Regions from separate parts of the Aminobacterium sp. UBA4987 genome, predicted to be linked through region 2. Evidence: a T-box and tRNA genes for the amino acid it is inferred to sense, from the RefSeq annotation. Region 2 holds a T-box; the other holds one or more tRNA genes.
What was found. The T-box of region 2 lies ahead of thrS (threonine--tRNA ligase). A T-box ahead of a tRNA ligase gene usually reads a tRNA of that ligase, here a tRNA-Thr.
Positions count from the first base shown of each region.

Region 1 (6,831 bases), on a different contig from region 2:
GGTTCCATAATCTGCACATTAATAATGCCGCCCTCAATCTGCACATCGGCAATTCGAGTCATGACGTAGCCATCTTTCTGATATTTTTCTTGTATGCGTTCCAGATCGTGACGGAAAAAGACCCTGTTAAACACAGCTCCAGGCGCGGTGAAAACCAGTTTTAACAGATCTTCATCGCTATAAACAGTATTGCCTGAGAACTCAATTTTATCTACCACTGGGTTTTCTTTCACCACATAGGTAACTCCAACGCCACCTTCCACAACGGCGAGATCCACATCTACAAAAGAAAAAAATCCTAACTCATAAATTGCCTCTACATCTTTCTGAAGCTGTTCACGGTTTAATGGTTCTCCTATTTTCGTTCCAGTAGCCGAAAGGATGTGCTCTGATACCACATGCTCATTACCTCGTACATCCCGCGAAACGACAGGAGGCTCTTGAGCCCAAACTCCCAGAGACATGAACATCATAAAAAAGAAACACATTATCGATATAAAAACTGGTCGTTTCACACGTAATCTCTCCTTCCGGGAAGGTGAAGTTTTTATTGTCTATTAATGATTATAGCAGGCCCTTCTTCTCGCAAGGCATTTTGCCCAATTTGCATAAGGGTCAAAATACGTTCTAGGGCAACAGGTTTTTCATCGCTTTTTTTCTGATCCTGGAAAACATGCTGTTCAGGTTCAAAAGAAATCTGTTTTTTGGGCTGGACAGGAACAAGTTTAAAACTTGACACAGTTGTAGCGGAAGGCAAAGGAATTTTTTCCAACTCGTTTTTTTGCTCTCTTTTTAAAGCTTCAAGGTTGCTTTCGCTCAGACTTTTCCGCAAGCCTGCTAAAACTGCTTTTTCATCAGAAGTTACCCATTCCAATATAAGATCATCATTATTCATAACAATGTTTCTCTGACTATTGCCTATGGGAGCCGAAAGGGGGACAGAAAGAACACACAGGAAAAATATAGCCAGGGCCGCGACCCGACTTAAATCAACAACAAACATATTTCTTTTCGGCTGCTCATTTTCCGCAGCCAATTCCCACAGTTCCCTTCTTGCCTCTTCAAGCTCAGCCCTGGCGCACTCCATTTCTGTCAGCGCATTATGCCACGCTTTGCTTTTTGACGCAGAAACACACCTTTCAAGCCATCTTACAACCCTTGCGATGCGTTTTTCCATACTGCCATCACTCCTGAAGACACTGCCGTCATTATAACCCTCTCTTTACTTATCACTTTTTAGGTCTTCTTAGTGGTATGGTCGGGAAAAATCCAACTCCGAAGCCGTGCTACAGCATTTCGTCTGAGACGATATACGTGGCTAATATCAAGATCCTGTTTGTCAGCAACCTCTTTTGCCTCGCGTCCTTTATAAAACATCTCCCTTACTATTTCCCCTTCACGGTCAGGTAAATTCTTTATTTCCTGAGAAAGGGTAAGAAGGAGATCGTAGGTCTCATAAGAAAAATTGTCTTGTATTCTCATGTCTTCATCGTCCATGGGAATAGGCGCCTTGGCCTCACTTCTCTGGAGAAAATTAACCATTTGTCCTTTTATGCGGTAAAAGGCATAGGTGGTAAATTTAAGCTGGCGCTCCGGCTCAAATTTATCTACGGATTTAATAAGCGCAACCATACCTTCCTGAATTAAATCGGGGTAGAGTGAAGGAGAGACATAGAATTTTTGAGCAAGCCAGAAAACAAGAGGCCGATAAGAAATAATCAGTTCCTCCCGGGCATCGTCATCTAAATGACAACGGGCCCAAAGCATCTCTTCTTTCTCTGGAGAAAGACGTAACTGGTTCTGTTCTTCATCCCATCTCCCGCTCAAAAAAAGCCTCCTCTCCCTATGCAGACATAACTATGGGAATTTTACCAGTTAGTTTCTATCTTGTCTAAGAAGAAAGGGGAAGTTGTTGAATGATTTCCCTCGGTACGTAAAGATGCATAGCATCGTTCAGAAAAGAAAGCATCATTACACTTCTGTAAGCGTGTATGGAAGAAATAGAACAATTATCGAGACGCATACGCCATACAAGGGAAGAGCTGACCTTTAGAAGTTCAACAAGGGCCGTACGTATAGAACCTCCGTGGGCTATTACAAGGATTCGTTCTTCATCCCTTTTCAATATTTCATCAAGGATTTCCGCAACTCGCTGTCGAACCTCGTTAAAGGATTCCCCGCTCCTTGGGACAAGGGTTGAAGGATCTTTTCTCCATTGGCTATGCTCTTCAGAAAACCGCGCTTCAACCTCTGAGACAGAAAGTCCTTCCCATTCGCCAAAAGCAATTTCTTTTAGGCCTTCACGCACGTGAAGCACATTGCAGCTCTGCCGCGCTGCTATTATTTCTGCAGTCCGTCGTGCTCTGAGCAAAGGGCTTGATACGATAAGATCTGCCTCAAAGGATGCCGCCAGGCGAAGGGAAACCCGATCAGCCTGCTCAAGGCCTTCCGCATTGAGAGGCACGTCGCTTTGCCCCTGATACCTCATCTCATTATTCCAATCTGTTTGTCCGTGACGAATAAATAGTATCTGCTTTTTCAGTGCCATTTGAAATCCCCTTTTATGTTTTCATTCTGTGCCATTATACCGTTGCGCAATAAAAAAGGCTTTGGGCTTTTGCTCTAACAGCAATAAGACTCAAAGCCTTTTATATTCTCTCTGCGGACCTGGAGCCAGCGGGCAAATTCGAACCGCCGACCTGCGCATTACAAGTGCGATTACAAGCCGAGGAACGTTGCCATTTGCAAGCCATCTTAAAAATCCCCACGTAAAATAGATAGATTTTAATTGCCTCGCGCTTTTATTGTTTTTATTTTACTTTGGCTGTATTATGCGACATACATAGAAGGTGTCAAAATGAAATTAACGGAGACACCAGTAAAAAGGCCGATTGCGTACCAGGTCGAAATGAGTGGAGAAAAATAAAGTACGTTTGCTACAGACATCCTATCACAAAAAGCACTTGATGCGAAAACTCGGGTTAAGGGCATACCTGATCGCAGAGCCCCCGAATTAATGGACAGTACAAAGAGACGATATAGTGGAGATTAGAGAGGTGCAAATATTACACACAGGATTTCAAACTTGAAGCAGTAAAACGTGTGAAAGGGAGGAAACATTAATGAGAACCCGTAAGGCGTTGCCTGTTCTTATGAGTCTTTCGTGTGTTGTATTAATTCTTTTCATCTTCATCTTGCCGTGTTCTGGCAATGTCGTTAATTACCCGAACACAGTTTCGACCGCGAGAGAAATAATATGGAAAACTATTATATCCGGAGGGGGAAACTCCGCATCGGTAGCAGTGATGGACAGGGGCAATATAGTGTATTCGGAGGGATTCGGACCGGCAGACCGCTCACTTAACCGTCTCGTGGACAGAGACACCAGGTTCAATATAGGTTCGACGAGCAAAATGTTCGCTGCCGTAGCAATTCTGCTGCTGGCAGATGATGGTAAATTAAGCCTTGAAGACCCCGTGGTAAAGCATATACCTGAATTCGTAATGAAGGACCCCCGATACCGGGACATTACGGTGCGGATGCTTTTCAATCATTCTTCAGGCCTGCCTGGCTCCACATTTGTTTTTGGGTACAGGGCTGACGAGGATCACCAGACCCTATTGCTTGAAACATTGAAGAATGCGGTTCTCAAGCACACCCCAGGTGAAATGAGTATTTACTGCAATGATGGTTTTACCCTGGCCGAGATAATCGTTGAGCGTGTTTCAGGAAAGTCATTCGCCTCGTTTGTCACCGAAAGGATATTTTCTCCCCTTGAAATGCGGAACTCGGGTGAGAGTGTTGGCGTTACTGGAGGAAAGATTGCCGAATTCTACGATGAAGAGGGAAATAAATATCCCCCAGAGGTAGTTACGGTGCTGGGCGCAGGCGGGCTCTCCTCCACTCCGGAGGACCTCTGCCGGTTTGGAGACAGTTTTGCCCCCGGCGGAATGAACATTCTTTCAGATTCCTCGCTAAAGGATGTTCTGAAGGAACAGCCCACCCCCTTTTCTTCTTTATTGAAGGGGGATGCCCTTTTAGATGCCTTCGGTTGGGATTATGCACTCCTTCCAGCCTACCGGGAGAACGGGTACCAGGTTCTGGGCAAGAGCGGCGGGACCTTGTTCTATTCAACCAATCTCCAGATCCTTCCACAGGAACGGCTGGCGGTTGCAGTGACGTACTCCGGACAAGCTGGCGCCGCAAAAGCTACGCACCGTATTATGGAGGCGCTCATGAAGGACAAGGGGCTCCCCGGACCGAAACCGGTTTCTCCAGTCAAACCTCCAGAACCACAGCCCATTCCCGATGAGTTTTTGAAACTCGCGGGATTCTATGTAAACACACAAGAAGCTGTTCGCATGATCTTTGACAAAGAGAGTCATACGCTGAACGTCTACTCCCTCGCTTCTCCTTCGGAAGACGAAGAAGCGAAAGAGAATAAAGAGAAGCCGATTCTTTCACTGGTTCACAACGGAGGCTTATTTCATGATTTTGCAACTGGTTACCGATATTACTTTCTCACGGGAGAAAAGACAGTTTATCTTGTCATGGAAGAAGTCCCGCAGTACGGGGCAGATATTCCCATGTACCAGAAGATTGATCCAGTAGAAAAACCAGAAAGTCTGTCGGTGGTAATGGACGACAGGTTTTGGCTTATACGCAACGCCTCTCCCTTTGCGCAGCTTCCTGACGATCTGTTGGTAAAATCTGAAGAGTACGGCGATCTTCCCGGGTATGTGAAATTCTTTGGAGTGAACAGGGTGGAAACCCCCGATTTTGGGGCAATTGCCGCAACAGGCTTTCGCGATCAGTGCAATATCCAGCTTTTTAAGAAAGACGGCGCAATCCGTTTGAAGGCAATCCAGTTCGTCTATTCGAGCGAAGATATCGCAGGAACGCTAGTACCAGGGGAAAATACCATAGTGATCGGATCTGAGGGCGAAAATGAATGGAGGAAAGTCGAACAGGGAGGGATCATGTCCATCGAAAAGCCAGCAAATGGCAGGGTGATCATTTTTCCCAGACGGCAGGTAGAGAAAGTTTACGACAGCATTATAGACAGCAGCGAAATATCCGTACCCGGGGGAAGCCTGGTGTTCCTGGCGGGAGAACCGGGAGATTCTTTTTCGATAATAGTGCGGTAATTTGTCCGTTTTTCTCGTTTCCAACAAAAACGGCGGCAATAAATTCGATTGGCTGAGTATACTTCTGGGGTGCTTTTTTAGCGAAATGCGATGGCGCCTTCAATATGCTTTGGATCGGCAGAGGGCTTACGAGAACGAAAGGGTTCACATGGGGAACATACTTATGCTAACTCTGGAGCCGGCGGGCGGACTCGAACCGCCGACCTGCGCATTACGAGTGCGCTGCTCTACCAACTGAGCTACACCGGCAGATAAATTGAAAAATGGCGGTCCCAACGGGATTTGAACCCGTGTCGCAGCCTTGAAAGGGCTGTGTCCTAGACCACTGGACGATGGGACCGCTATGGTGAGCCGTGTGGGAGTCGAACCCACGACGCCCGGATTAAAAGTCCGGTGCTCTGCCGACTGAGCTAACGGCTCGTGCATTCGACCTGTTACTGCCGTTACGCAAGGGTTTATTCTACAGAAAAAACGCCGCAAGTCAAGCCCTTTTTAAAAATCTCAGGATTGAAAGTTTTCTGACAAGGGGAATCTCGGCCTGTAAAATAGCTTTTGCCTGCCTTTATTTGGTTTCATATTCAACTGGAAGAGCAGGCGTCATCTCTCTTCTTTTGATACGCGAGCCACCCATCCCCTTCTTCTATTTGCCGCTCTACACATATAAAACCTGTTCCTCCATAGGTTTGCCGCCTGGCGACACTCTCTTTAAGAGAAAGAATGGATAAAAGGTCTTCTTTCGCTTCTGGAATAATAGCTTTCCATTCAGACAGGGTCAGATCCAGAAGAGACCGCCCGTTATCGAGACAATAGCGAACAAGCTGTCCGGCTTTCCAATGAGCGTCTCTGAAAGGAACACCTTCCTTAACCAGATACTCGGCCACATCGGTAGCAAGGATCATACCATTTTCCATTCCTAAAACAGCTCTTTTTTCATCAACTTCTACACGAGACAAAAACTCTGGCAGAATTTCTATAATCGAGAGAATAACGGCAAGAGATGCCAGAAGACCTCGTTTATCTTCCTGCAAATCCCGATTATATGTCATGGGCAGTCCTTTTAGCATAACAAGCAAATCAACGAAGTGTCCTATGATTTGTCCTGTCCTTCCACGGGTCAGCTCCAATACGTCAGGATTTTTCTTCTGGGGCATCATGCTTGAGCCCGTGCAGAAAGCGTCAGGAAGTTTAAGCCAGCCAAATTCCTGACTATTGTAAATAATAAAATCCTCGGCCAATCTGCTGCAATGTATTGCAAACACCGCCGCAAAATAGTGATAATCAAATAAATAATCTCTATGGGCTACAGAATCAAGACTGTTCTCCGTCGGGTTCTTAAATCCAAGCTCCTTTGCAGTATAAAAACGATCAAGAGGCAATGTTGAACCCGCAAGAGCCCCTGCGCCAAGAGGGCAATCTTCCAGTGAGCCCAGAGCAGCCCGAAGACGGATGCAATCCCTTCGAAATGCCTGAAAATGGGACATCCAGTAATGGCCCATGCTTACTGGCTGAGCCTGCTGCAAGTGAGTGTATCCCGGAACAACAATATGGCGATGAGCATGGGCTCTTTCCAGAATAGCCTCAAGAAGGGTGAACATGCCTTGTTGAACCTTTTGCAGTCTATCACGCAAATAAAGGCGCAACGTCGTAGCAATTTGGTCGTTGCGGCTACGCCCAGTATGAAGCT
Region 1 covers NZ_DGZF01000009.1:121,766-128,596, reverse strand. Annotated here, with positions in the region: gene B2U56_RS04665 (BamA/OMP85 family outer membrane protein) at 1-515, opposite strand, end outside; gene B2U56_RS04660 (hypothetical protein) at 548-1,177, opposite strand; gene B2U56_RS04655 (sigma-70 family RNA polymerase sigma factor) at 1,237-1,827, opposite strand; gene cobC (alpha-ribazole phosphatase) at 1,892-2,548, opposite strand; gene B2U56_RS04645 (serine hydrolase domain-containing protein) at 3,123-5,147, shown strand; tRNA gene B2U56_RS04640 (tRNA-Thr) at 5,321-5,396, opposite strand; tRNA gene B2U56_RS04635 (tRNA-Glu) at 5,412-5,487, opposite strand; tRNA gene B2U56_RS04630 (tRNA-Lys) at 5,492-5,567, opposite strand; gene argH (argininosuccinate lyase) at 5,726-6,831, opposite strand, start outside.
Region 1: it encodes a tRNA-Thr, which carries the amino acid that the T-box ahead of thrS (threonine--tRNA ligase) is inferred to sense. The anticodon was not compared.

Region 2 (6,831 bases):
CCAAATTGGATTTGCTCGTATCTGGCCATAAGGACGGCATTACAATGGTTGAAGCGGGAGCTAACGAGGTATCAGAAGAGTTGCTCGTAGATGCTCTGGATCTTGCCCACATTGAAATTAAAAAGATTGTCGCCATGCAAGAAGAGATTCGGAAGCAAATTGGCAAGGAAAAGATAGATATCCCTGAACCAGAAATTTTTGAAGAGATAGATTCATGGCTAGGAGCAGAAATGCAAAAGCATGTATTAGAAGCAGTCAGTATTCACGAGAAAAAACTCAGGGCAGAAAAAATTCGTTACGTTAAAACCACATCAATCGAGCATTTCGCAGAAAATTATCCTGATGTGGAAGCTTATATTTCTGCAGCTGTTGACGAGATGGTGAAGAAAACAATGCGGTCCCGCATTCTTAATGAGCGTGAGCGGGCTGATGGTCGGGCAATGGATGAGATTCGCCCGATTACATGTGAAGTGGGAGTTTTGCCTCGTGTGCATGGTTCAGCTCTTTTTACCCGGGGCGAAACTCAGGCCCTCGTTGTGGCTACTTTGGGGATGATGGGAGTAGATGACCAGATTCTTGACGGCCTCAAACAGGACGAACCAAACAAGAGGTTCATCCTTCACTATAACTTCCCCCCCTATTCAGTTGGAGAAGTTCGCCCCATGCGTGGTCCGGGACGTCGTGAAATAGGCCACGGCGCCTTGGCAGAACGGGCTCTTCGCCCTATAATTCCCGATGAGGTTGAGTTCCCGTATGTGGTCCGTCTTGTTTCAGATATCCTGGAGTCGAACGGATCCAGTTCTCAGGCATCTATTTGCGGGGGAAGCCTTGCCCTTATGAACTCCGGAGTTCCCATTAACAGACATGTCGCCGGCATTGCCATGGGGCTCATAAAGGAAGGGGAAAAAGTAGAGATCTTGAGTGATATTCAGGGTCTCGAAGACCACTATGGTGATATGGACTTTAAAGTGGCCGGAACCCGCGAAGGTGTGACGGCCCTTCAGATGGATAACAAGGCAGGGGGCATTACCAGGGAAATTCTTAAAAAAGCCCTCAATCAGGCAAAAGAAGGAAGATTGTTTATACTCGAGAAAATGGAATCTGCCATAGAAGAGCCTTCCGGTCTTTCTCCTTACGCGCCAAGGATTTATGTGACCCATATAGATCCTGAAAAAATCAGAGATATCATCGGCCCTGGCGGGAAGGTCATCCGAGGTATTACCCAGGAAACAGGAGTGAAGATCAATGTGGAAGATAATGGAGAAGTATATATAGCCGGAACATCAAGTGAGGGTGTTGAACGCGCACTGGCAATAATAAAGGGGCTTACAAAAGAACTGGAGCCAGGGGAAATATATCTGGGCAAAGTCACTCGGATTATGAATTTCGGGGCTTTTATAGAGTGTTTGCCAGGTAAAGAAGGTCTTCTCCACATAAGCGAAATCAGCCCTCACCGTGTCGGTAAAGTGGAAGATGTTTTTAGTGTTGGGGATACAGTCCTTGTCATGGTCAAAGAAATAGACGATATGGGACGGACTAATCTGACACGCAAGAAACTGTATGACCAGGAAGAAAGGGTTGTAAAAGAGGGATTCGGCAAAGCTCTTGAAGAGGAGAAGGCAAAGGAAACCGCTATTGAAGCCAAAGCAGCTTCCGCTCCCCGTCCCGCTCCTGGCCAGCGTCGTGGTGGAAGTCAGGAACGGCCGGATCGTAGGCAGGGTGGACCTCGTCGATGAAGCGTATAATGGTTAAGGTCGCCCGGCGAAACAGAGAAATACCATTACCGGAATATGGAACTCCCTTTTCTGCCGGGGTAGATCTTCGTGCGGCGGAGTCCATTCTTCTAAAGCCTGGAGAAAGGGGAAGTGTGGGTACTGGTCTCTATATGGAGCTCCCAGAAGGCTATGAAGCTCAAGTGAGACCAAGAAGCGGTCTCGCTCTTCGTTCCGGTGTTACGGTGCTTAATACTCCAGGGACTATAGATTCTGATTACAGGGGGGAAGTTCGGGTTATCCTTATTAATCTCGGGCAGGAACCTTTTCAGGTTATGCCACAGGATAGGATTGCACAAATGATCATAGCCCCTGTGGTTCAGTTAGAATGGGAGGAAAATGAATCCCTTTCAGATTCAGTACGTGGAGAAAGTGGTTTTGGCAGTACCGGTGTGAAGTAAAAGAGTTGACATTCTTTCTTTTAGGTAGTATAAATTTCGCCAAATAGAATATGTAAGGCTATGAAGGGAAAAGTAATTTTACGACCACTGAACAGAGAGTGGGGGCCGTGGGCTGAGAGCCTCCTGCAGCAGGGTAGACCGAAGACCATTCCTGAGCCGGCATCGAAGCTTTTTGGCGTAAGATGCAGGGGAACGCCCCTTACAGCGTAAAGAGGGCCAGCTTTATAAGCTGGAACTGGAGTGGAACCGCGATATAGCCCACATCGTCTCCAGAAGGAGAGATGTGGGCATTATTTTTTAGGGGTGATACGCATGTTCGAGCTTAAAAACGCCAATGGGGATATGATAGAAATTGAAAATGGCAGTGTTCTTGATGTATTGAAGCGCTGGAAGATGCATAAAGGGGCTGTGGCAGCCAAGATTAACGGCCGTTATGTCGATCTCTCAGCTGAGATCGCAGAGAGCGGATTGCTAGAAGCTATAGATGGTGTCAGCGAAGAGGGGCTTGATATTATACGGCACTCAACAGCCCACCTTATGGCTCAGGCTTTTCAATCTCTTTATCCGGAAGCTCTCTTTGGGATAGGACCATCCATTAAAAACGGATTCTACTATGATATGGAACTCCCGGAATCAATTTCGGAGGAAGCGCTTCTAAAAATTGAAAAGGAAATGAAACGTCTTGCGAAGCGTGCTTTCCCCATAGAACGCCAGATTTTGAAAAAAGAAGAAGCGATTGCCTTTTTTAAAGAGCGTGGAGAAAAGTACAAAGTGGAATTGATAGAGGAGATAGAAGATGGGACTGTGAGTCTGTACAGGCAGGGAGATTATGTAGACCTTTGCAGAGGGCCTCACGTACCGAATACTTCATGGATAAAGCATTTTAAACTTCTTTCAGTAGCCGGAGCTTATTGGAGGGGCGATGAAAAAAACATAATGTTGACCCGTGTCTACGGAACGGCTTTTGCAGATGAAGAATCTCTTCAAACTTATATAACAAGACTTGAAGAAGCGAAGAATAGAGACCACCGTAAAATAGGCAAAGAACTCGATCTTTTCAGTATTCAGCCGGAAGGTCCTGGATTTCCCTTCTTCCACCCCAAGGGCATGGCTATACTGAACAAGCTCACTGAGTTCTGGCGGCAAGTTCACGAAAAGAACGGGTACTGCGAGATTCGAACCCCTCTTATTCTTGATCGCAGTCTTTGGATTCGTTCTGGGCATTGGGATCACTATCGTGACAACATGTATTTTACAGAGATCGACGAGATGCCTTTTGCCATTAAACCAATGAATTGCCCTGGTGGAATTCTTATTTATAAAAGTCAGATAAGAAGTTATCGTGATCTTCCCTTGCGGATGGCGGAATTAGGGATAGTCCACCGCCACGAGCGATCAGGTGTTCTTCATGGTTTAATGCGAGTACGTTGTTTTACGCAGGATGATGCTCATCTTTACTGCACACCAGAGCAGGTTAAAGATGAGATCAAAGGGATTATGTATCTTTGCCAGTACATATATAGGGATATCTTTGGCTTTAAATATACAATGGAGCTTTCTACCCGTCCTGAGAACTCCATGGGGTCAGAAGAACAGTGGAATATAGCTGAAACTGCCTTGAAAGAAGCTCTGGAAGAAACTAATATGGAATATCGCGTCAATCCTGGTGACGGCGCTTTTTATGGTCCCAAGATAGATTTCCACCTTGAGGATTGTATCGGACGTACATGGCAGTGTGGAACAATTCAGCTTGATTTCCAGATGCCTGAAAAATTCGACTTGACATTCGTCGGAGCTGACGGAAAAGAACATCGGCCCGTAATGCTTCACAGAACAATTCTGGGAAGTCTGGAACGGTTCTTCGGAATACTCATAGAACAGTTCGCTGGAGCTTTTCCTTATTGGTTAGCGCCTGTACAGGTCCGTTTGCTTCCTATCTCGGAAGATTTTCTTGATTACGCACGATTGGTTCAGGCGAAATTGGTTGCTAATAATGTCAGGGTTGAAATAGATAGCAGAGATGAAAAGCTGGGGAAGAAGATCAGAGATGCCCAGATTCAGAAAATCCCATACATGGCCGTTATCGGAGAAAAAGAAGTTGCCAGCGATCAGGTTGCGCCTAGAGAGCGGAGCAGAGGGGATCTTGGTGCAATGTCAATCAACAGTTTTATTGATATTTTAATGGAAGAAAAGAATCCGCTACTTAACAAGTAATTGCCAGATTTCAGCAGCTGTGATATAGTTTCTTAGTCTAAAGAAGAGGCCCACCCTCTCACCTGACGACGCAAGGCGTTGTTGTCTGGTCGAAACCATAACACTCTTTGAGAGTATTGCTTTGTATGTGTGAGGGTCGGTGGAAATCCATCGGCCCTTTTTTATATTATCACGGAGGTGAAGTGTTATAGCCAAAAGAGAAGCAGGGGAACCCCGCGTCAATGATGAAATCACTGTGAGTGAAGTGTTATTGATTGACGATAACGGAGTCAAAATAGGTGTCACCAAAATAGAGGATGCTTTACGTATGGCAGAAGAGAGAAATCTTGATCTAGTTGAGGTGGCTCCCCAGGCTAAAGTGCCAGTTTGCCGTATCCTTGATTATGGCAAATATCGTTATCAACTGCAGAAAAAAGAAAAAGATGCACGAAAGAAACAGAAGGGACAAACCCTAAAAGAAATCAAAATGCGTCCGAAAATCGATGAACACGACTATAATTTCAAGGTTAAGGCTGTTATGAATTTCTTGAAATGCGGACACCGGGTAAAAGTTTCTATTTTTTTCAGAGGTCGTGAGATGGCTTTCCTTGATAAAGGGCGCGATGTCCTTGCAAGAGTGGTTCATGACACAGAGAGTTTAGGCAAGGTAGAAGCAGAACCTCGTATGGAAGGTCGTTATATGAGAATGATGCTCACACCTTTAGGGCCGACAAAAACAAAGGAAACAAACAAACAGGATAAAAATCAGGAAGAAGTTGAACAGTCAGAGTAATAATCTTACTGAACAACTCTTTGGTGTAGTGTTTTAGTATACTTAACAGTGTGAAAGGAGGGTATTACTATGCCTAAGTTGAAATCTCATTCAGGAGCAAAAAAGAGATTCTCTTCAACCGGAACAGGCAAGTTCAGCTATAGAAAAAATGGAAGAGGGCATCTTTTGACAGGAAAGAGCAGAAGTCGTCTTCGTCGTCTTCGTAAAACGGGGTATGTTCCAGAAACATTGGCTGGAGATCTGAAAAAGCTGCTTCCCTATAGCTAGGGGTCGAATTCACATATAAAATAAAGAATTTATGATTAAGAGAGGTGACATGCTATGCCTCGTGTTAAGGGTGGTAGCGTTAGTAATAAAAAAAGGAAAAAGCTATTTTCCATCACAAAAGGATATTGGGGCAAAAAGAAGAATGTTTATAGAAGAGCGAGGGAAGCTTTTCTTAAATCTCTGTCTAGAGCCTATGATGACCGCAAACTGAAGAAAAGAGATTTTAGGCGTTTGTGGATCACTCGTATAAATGCAGCTGCGCGAGCCCAGGGGATGAGCTATAGTTCGCTTATAGCCGGACTTAAAAAAGCGGGCATTGGAATTAACAGAAAAATGCTTTCAGAACTGGCCATCAACGATATGCCGGCCTTTGCAAAATTGGTTGAACAAGCCCGTAATGCGTTAGGACAGTAGTTTTGAAAACGTATAGTTCTCTCCGAGTAGAGAGAACCATTGTAGCAGGGTTCCTATCGCTGATAGTGATAGGAACCCTGCTTATATGGGCCTTTAATTTGGAGGGTGGGCACTCTATCACAGTTGTAGACGCTTTATTTACGGCGACATCTGCTATTTGTGTTACAGGACTGACTGTTGTAGACACTGGTAAAGATCTGACGTTATTGTCTCAATGGGTTGTCCTTGTCCTTATACAACTGGGAGGACTTGGGGTTATGACTGCCGCTACGACCCTTCTACTACTTTTCAGACAAAAAATAGGGATACGCCAACGTTTGCTTTTTGCAGGAGGTCTTGGGCTCGATACGCCGGCAGGAGCTATTAAGCTTCTTATTCGCATATTGAAGATGACTGTTGCAATAGAGGGGGCTGGAGCCGTCCCCCTTTTCATAGCATTTGTTCGTAACTACAACCCGGCGCGGGCTTTATATCTGGCTTTATTTCATAGCATTAGTGCTTTCTGCAACGCAGGTTTTTCTCCTTTCTCAACGGGCTTGCAAGGTTATGCTCATACTTTTCTTGTCCCCGCCACTATTATGCTTCTAATTATTTTAGGTGGTGCAGGCTTTCTTGTCCTTTTGGGAATAGCCCGATATATAAGAAAGGGTGAACCTTTGACACCTCACTGCCACCTTGTCATAAAGGTTACAGGTATCCTGGTCATTGGCGGAGCTTTTCTATTTCTTATTTCTGACTGGAACGGGGCATTTAGAGGACTATCTCCAACTCTTAAAGTATGGAACGCTCTTTTTCAGAGCGTGACTCCTCGCACTGCGGGGTTTGATACTATACGAACAGCGAACTTTACAGCTTTAGGGGTTTTTGTTACCTGTCTATTGATGATCATAGGGGCTTCTCCCGGCTCTACTGGTGGTGGGATCAAAACGACGACCTTGGGACTTTTAGTCTATTCGGCTCTTTGTGAGATGAGGGGAAGAAATAATATTAT
Region 2 covers NZ_DGZF01000006.1:51,894-58,724, forward strand. Annotated here, with positions in the region: gene B2U56_RS02935 (polyribonucleotide nucleotidyltransferase) at 1-1,736, shown strand, start outside; gene dut (dUTP diphosphatase) at 1,733-2,173, shown strand; T-box leader at 2,225-2,447, shown strand; gene thrS (threonine--tRNA ligase) at 2,486-4,387, shown strand; gene infC (translation initiation factor IF-3) at 4,575-5,159, shown strand; gene rpmI (50S ribosomal protein L35) at 5,229-5,426, shown strand; gene rplT (50S ribosomal protein L20) at 5,481-5,840, shown strand; gene B2U56_RS02965 (TrkH family potassium uptake protein) at 5,843-6,831, shown strand, end outside.